2 linked regions of the Acetivibrio cellulolyticus CD2 genome follow. The protein of the gene in region 2 binds, or shares a complex with, the protein of the main gene of each other region. Links are inferred from orthologs where the notes say so. Each region holds a gene or a part of one and is shown on either strand. Other genes may lie near its edges.

Evidence for each region. Proteins that work in one complex are often made in the same cells at the same time.
Region 1: rplL (region 2) and rplM share a complex: the UniProt entries of both Escherichia coli proteins name them as parts of the 50S ribosomal subunit. The link is inferred for Acetivibrio cellulolyticus CD2 from one-to-one orthologs.

Annotation. Positions count from the first base shown.
Region 1 is NZ_JH556653.1:1,584,910-1,588,460, reverse strand. Bases 588-3,551 are described here. They hold rplM (50S ribosomal protein L13), read left to right. Parts: upstream 588-1,835; coding sequence 1,836-2,267; downstream 2,268-3,551. Other genes in these bases: ACECE_RS0208935 (ATP-binding protein), read left to right, coding at 2,899-3,551; rpsI (30S ribosomal protein S9), read left to right, coding at 2,292-2,684; truA (tRNA pseudouridine(38-40) synthase TruA), read left to right, coding at 588-1,185. Outside these bases: ACECE_RS0208960 (ROK family protein), read left to right, coding at 1-262; more of truA, read left to right, coding at 448-587. UniProt on the Escherichia coli protein: This protein is one of the early assembly proteins of the 50S ribosomal subunit, although it is not seen to bind rRNA by itself. It is important during the early stages of 50S assembly.
Region 2 is NZ_JH556653.1:590,932-594,112, reverse strand. The notes cover bases 461-3,181. They hold rplL (50S ribosomal protein L7/L12), read left to right. Parts: upstream 461-1,492; coding sequence 1,493-1,870; downstream 1,871-3,181. Other genes in these bases: rpoB (DNA-directed RNA polymerase subunit beta), read left to right, coding at 2,598-3,181; rplJ (50S ribosomal protein L10), read left to right, coding at 907-1,440; rplA (50S ribosomal protein L1), read left to right, coding at 461-656. Also shown: more of rplA, read left to right, coding at 1-460. UniProt on the Escherichia coli protein: The binding site for several of the GTPase factors involved in protein synthesis (IF-2, EF-Tu, EF-G and RF3). Is thus essential for accurate translation.

The sequences.
Region 1 (3,551 bases), 990 kb from region 2 along the record:
TGAAGTTGGCGATAGAGTTGTTAAACAGTATATAAAATATATAGCTGAAGGACTTATAAATGTTATAAATATCTTTATGCCTGAAGTAGTCGTCATTGGCGGTGGAGTTTGTAAGGAAGGTGAGTACCTGCTTAAGCCACTGAGAGAATTGGTCAGCGCAGGGGTATTTAGCAGGGAAGAAATTCCACAGACACAAATTAAGACTGCATTGATGGGAAATGATGCAGGAGTAATTGGAGCAGCTATGCTTGGGAAAATGTAAACTATTGAATGAAATAAGTTGCGTTATGGAACACTATAATTTTGATTTGGCTAATATTTCAGTTATTCATTAAGAGGTTGAAGCGAAAGGGGCAATGCCCCTTAGAGCTTTTTAGGGGGCACATGATATGTGTCCTTTAATTGCGCCTGCTTTATGGAATAAACGAAATGAAAGAGGTTAAAACAATGAAAAACGTCAAGTTAATAATTGAATACGACGGAACCAATTATCACGGTTGGCAGAGCCAGTCAAATGCCAAAACAGTGCAGGAAACAGTTGAGAAGGCAATCTATGGATTAACCGGAGAAGTAATAAATATTAACGGTTCAAGCAGGACAGATCAAGGGGTTCATGCATATGGGCAAGTAGCAAACTTTTTTACAAAGTCTAATATTCCGCATGACAGATTTTCGTATGCTTTAAACAGGATGCTTCCCGAAGATATTATTATAAGAAAGTCGGAAGAAGTAAGTATGGATTTTCATGCCAGGTATTGTGCAAAAGGTAAGAAGTACAGATACTTGATTTATAACTCAAGTTTTCCGTCCGCTATATTCAGAAACAGGTCCTATCATGTATCTCATAATTTGGATATGGATAGCATGAAAAAGGCTATACCTTTTTTCAAAGGGACGCATGACTTTTCAGCATTCAAGGCAACGGGAAGCAGTGTGAAAACCTCTGTAAGGACAATCTTTGATGTAAATCTATCAAGGGCCGAAGATAACATTTGGTTTGAAGTATCCGGAGACGGCTTTTTATACAACATGGTAAGAATTATGGTTGGAACGCTGGTTGACGTTGGAATGGGGAGAATAAAGGCAGAAGAGATTCCTGGCATTATAGAAAGCTGTGACAGGAAAAGGGCTGGAAGGACAGCCCCGCCTCAGGGATTGTATCTTGTCGAAGTGTACTATGAATAGGGATAGGTAAACTTAATCAGTAAGTCTATACTTTACGATATAAGCTAAAATCATTATCAACCTGTCTAACGAGATTTTCAAAGTCGGAGTCAAACAACTTCTTTATATCCTTTGAGTATCCAACAATAATCCATGGAAGCATGTTCTTTAATCTCCCAACTATATCATCCGCTTTCGTTTTCGCCCAGAAAGCAGCTTCATAACAAAGCTCATTTCTGGTAATGACATATAGTTTGGTAATCTTATATACGGGAATGATGCCTTTCCACCTTTTCCAGTCGGCTTTTGTATAAACCTAACTATAATTACAGTTTGGTGCCTGCAAGGTAGGTATAAGGTTAATAATTTGATGAATTGCGTAATGCTGATATAAAAGAATGTTAAGCGCTTTGATAGCAACCGTTTGAAGCCTTTATTTGTAATGTAAAAAAAGTGAAATGGCGAACGATTATAAGAGAGTATAGGTTAAATAAGGGTAAAAAAGCAAAGGAAATACAAGATAAATTAAAAAAACAATAAAATACACTTGACACTAATTTAGGACTGTATTAAAATAATTAAGTGTCGAAAATTTGGTTCACTAATCACTGAACTAAAAGTTTATTTTTATAAATATTTTTTACGATTGTTTTAAGGAGGTTCGGATTCGAATGAAGACTTTTATGGCAAAAGACCATGAAGTTCAAAGAAAGTGGTACATTGTTGACGCCGAAGGCAAACCACTTGGAAGATTGGCTAGCGAAGTTGCAAAGATTTTAAGAGGAAAGAATAAACCTGAGTATACTCCACATGTTGATACAGGTGATCATGTAATAGTGGTGAATGCAGAGAAGGTTCTTCTCACAGGAAAGAAGTTGGAGCAGAAGATGTACAGACACCATTCACTTTATCCTGGAGGATTAAAGGAAATCAAGTACAGAATTTTTATGCAGGAAAAACCTGAAAGAGCTGTTGAAATAGCTATTAAGGGTATGCTTCCACATAATAGTCTTGGAAGAGCAATGTTCAGAAAATTAAAAGTTTACAAAGGTACTGAACATGAGCATCAGGCTCAAAAACCTGAAAAACTCGAAATATTATAATTAAGGAAGGAGGAGTAGAATTTTATGGCAAAGGTACAGTACTACGGAACTGGAAGAAGAAAAAAATCTATTGCAAGAGTTAGACTTGTTCCTGGAGAAGGAAAAGTTACTATAAATGATAGAGACCTTGATACTTATTTCGGATTGGAAACATTGAAAGTTATTGTTAAGCAGCCATTAGCGCTCACAGATACAGGAAGCAAGTTCGATGTAATCTGCAAAGTTATAGGTGGAGGTTACACTGGACAGGCGGGTGCTATAAGACACGGTATTTCAAGAGCCCTTTTAAAGGCTGATGAAGAGTTAAGACCTGTATTAAAGAAGGCTGGCTTCCTCACTAGAGACCCAAGAATGAAGGAAAGAAAGAAATACGGTCTCAAGAAAGCAAGAAGAGCGCCACAGTTCTCAAAGAGATAATTTTTTACAAAATGGAATATCAAGGCCCAGAAATCACAAGGTTTCTGGGTTTTGTTTTTTACGGACAATTATCAATATATTGGGGTGAAAATTATTCGTTTTCAAGTTGAAAAGTTTGGGATATAATTATAGGAAATTCAATAGTAGTACGGCAGTATTGAATAATTAGAAGAAATAAAGGTGAAGAATTGTGAAGAAGAAACTGATAGTAATTATGTCAATAGTTATACTTGCAATCATTGCTGCTGGTATAGCTTTCTATTTTAATACTGATAATGCGGAATATATGTCTTATAAGGATTTTTACAGTCATGTGGAAAAGGGAGATGTAGCTTCTGCGCAAATAGGTGAAAACGAGGTAAGGTTTTATCTGGAAGGAGAAAAAACAGATTACCGTACAGATAATCCAGAGCTGGATTCGTTTAAAGAATTTCTACTCCTTAACGGAGTTAAAGTAGAAAATGAAGAAAGTATGGATGAAATTATTGTTAGAATTACAGATATAATTTTTAACGTGCTTTTTTTCGGAGTTATAATATTTGCGATATTTAAATTGAAAAATTATATGAGTGCATTTAAAGTAATCCGACACAGTGAAACGAGGTTTTCAGATGTTGCAGGCATGGAGGCATTGAAAAAGGATATGCTTCAGGCCGTAGACATCTTAAAACATCCTAAAGAGTATGGGGCTAAGGGTATACGTCAGATAAATGGAATAATGCTTGAAGGGAATCCTGGGAATGGAAAGACTTTATTTGCAAGGGCACTTGCCGGAGAAGCAGATGTAAATTTTATTGCAACAAAGGCAACGGATTTTCAAAGTGCAATTATGTCCATTGGTCCAAGCAAAATTAAGTCACTTTTTAA
Region 2 (3,181 bases):
TTGATAGATTGAAGTTATATGATCCATCAGAAGCGTTGGATTTAGCTCAGAAGACTGCTAAAGCAAAGTTTGATGAAACGGTAGAAGCGCATATCAGACTTGGGGTTGACTCAAGACATGCTGACCAGCAGGTTAGAGGTGCTGTTGTACTTCCTCACGGAACAGGTAAAAAAGTTCGTGTATTGGTTTTCGCGAAAGGCGATAAGGCTAAGGAAGCAGAACAAGGCGGCGCTGATTACGTTGGTGCAGACGATATGGTTGCAAAAATACAAAATGACAACTGGTTTGAATTCGATGTTGTTGTTGCAACACCAGACATGATGGGTGTTGTTGGTAGACTTGGTAAAGTACTTGGTCCTAAAGGCCTTATGCCTAACCCAAAAGCAGGTACTGTAACAATGGATGTAGCAAAGGCAATAGCAGATATTAAAGCAGGTAAAATCGAGTACAGATTGGACAAGACAAATATTATCCACTGTCCTATCGGAAAAGCATCATTCGGATCAGAAAAGCTTCTCGATAACTTCCATACATTGATGACTGCTATCGTAAAAGCAAAGCCTACTGCTGCAAAGGGTCAATACCTAAAGAGCGTTGTTGTATCATCTACAATGGGCCCTGGAATAAAGGTAAATCCTCAAAAAGTTTCAGAATAGTTTCTGGAATACATTGTTTTTAAAAAAGGTCTTTACAAAATTGAAATAATGTTATAATATAACCTTTGTAACTTTATAGTGAATTGCCATAGACAGTAGGTTGCTTGATTAATGCAAGCGGTAATTGATTTAGGTCTTCCTACCGAGGTGAGTGTAAATTTGATTGATTACCCCTCTATGTCTATGAGCATACGAGGGGTTTTATATTTCTAATATTATATTATCAAGTTTTAAGGAGGTGGACTTAAAAGTGCCAAGTGAGAAGATTCTTGCAAAAAAGAAGGACGTAGTAAGTGAGTTATCCGATAAGATTAAAAATGCTAAAACAATAGTTTTTGCTGATTATAGAGGACTCACAGTTGAGCAGGATACAGAGCTTAGAAATGCTTTGAGAAAAGCTGGAGTTGAGTATGCTGTTGTAAAAAATACTTTGACTAAACTTGCAGCAAACGAAAATGGACTTAATGAGCTCGAACCTTACTTTAACGGACCAACTGCTATGGCTGTTAGCGATAATGATGTTATAGCTCCTGCAAAGATTTTAGCTGAATACTCAAAGAAGTATGAAAAGCTTCAAATAAAAGCAGGTGTTGTTGAAGGAAAGGTATTTGATGAAAATTCAATTAAGGCATTGGCTGCATTACCACCGAAGGAAGAATTGGTGGCAAAAGCTCTTGGCAGCATGAAAGCGCCAATTACTGGCTTCGTAAATGTACTCAATGGAAACATCAGAGGTTTGGTTGTAGCATTAAATGCTATTGCTGAGAAACAGGCAAATGCTTAAAGAATTTCTAAAATATCAAAAAAATTAAAATTATTAATGGAGGTATATAAAAATGGCTAGTGAAAAAGTTACAAAATTAATTGAAGAGGTAAAGGCATTAACAGTATTAGAATTATCAGAATTGGTAAAGGCTTTAGAAGAAGAATTTGGTGTATCAGCAGCAGCTCCAGTAGCAGTAGCAGCAGCTCCAGCAGCAGCAGCAGCTCCAGCTGAAGAAAAGACTGAATTCGATGTAATATTGAAGGATGCAGGCGCAGACAAGATCAAAGTTATCAAAGTTGTTAGAGAAATAACTGGTCTTGGACTTAAAGAAGCAAAAGACCTCGTTGATGGCGCTCCAAAGACAGTTAAAGAAAATGTTGCAAAAGCTGATGCTGATGCAATGGTTGCTAAATTCAAAGAAGTTGGCGCAACTGTAGAAGTTAAATAATTTTAGCATAATGAAAAGGCTCCTCAGTGAGGGGCCTTTTTACTATACTAAAATTATTTTTTTATTTAAAGATTCTGTAAAAAAGAAGATTAGTAGCTGATGTAAAATTATGTCATATTAAATATACATAACATCTATGTTGACAAGTTGATACTTCTATGTTAGAATTATAAACTGCGTTATAATTTCAAACTGAAGTGCCAAAATTTTCTTATGAAAATTGTTTTTTACAACTATTTAATTATAGCATACTTGAATAAGTGAGACAATATTTGTTAATAATAATTTAATGTTCAAACCATTTTACATATGGATTAGTATATGTACATAATGAAAAAATATACTTGCATTATTTTTGAATACTACAGGGCCCATAAAGCTTTGTATTAATTTATAGATTTTAAAAAAGGACGTTTAATATTTACTTAGGAATGATGAAAATATAACTTTGGCTATAATTTTGCAGGGTAGTCTTATTTAACCCAAATAAGCTACACTGTTTGAAAAATCCAAAGTAATATTTTAGCTATTCCTTAACTTCTTAATTATGTTACACAAAATACATAGTTTCCTTTTGAAGAAATAAAAGCTATGGAGTGTTGAGTTCCTCTGCTTTTGACTCTTTTGATTCACTTAAAAGAGGTGTTACTAAAGGGTTGTATGTATTAAATCCTTTTGTGCTTAAAAAGCACCGTTGCAAAAGTCTAATATTATGAGGTGATTTTTGATGGTACATCCCGTGCGACTGGGAAGAAACGTAAGAATGAGTTATTCCAAGATTGACGAAGTCATTGATATGCCGAATCTTATTGAAATCCAGAGAAATTCATACATTCAATTTCTTGATGATGGATTAAGAGAAGTGTTTAGAGATGTTTCGCCTATTACTGACTATACCGGAAATTTGATTTTAGATTTTGTTGACTACTCCATTGACGACAATCCAAAATACAGTGTCGAAGAGTGCAAGGAAAGGGATGCAACTTACTCTGCTCCATTAAAGGTAAAAGTGCGTCTGATTAACAAGGAAACCGGAGAAGTCAAAGAGCAGGAAATATTTATGGGAGATTTCCCTCTTATGACTGACAACGGAACATTTATTATTAACGGAGCTGAGAGGGTTATAGTAAGCCAGTTGGTAAGGTCACCTGGAATTTACTATGCTATGAAATTTGATAAAATAGGAAAGCAGTTGTATTCTAACACAGTCATTCCTAACAGGGGAGCATGGCTTGAGTATGAAACGGACTCAAATGATGTTATGTCTGTAAGAATTGATAGAACAAGAAAGCTTCCTATAACAGTTTTGCT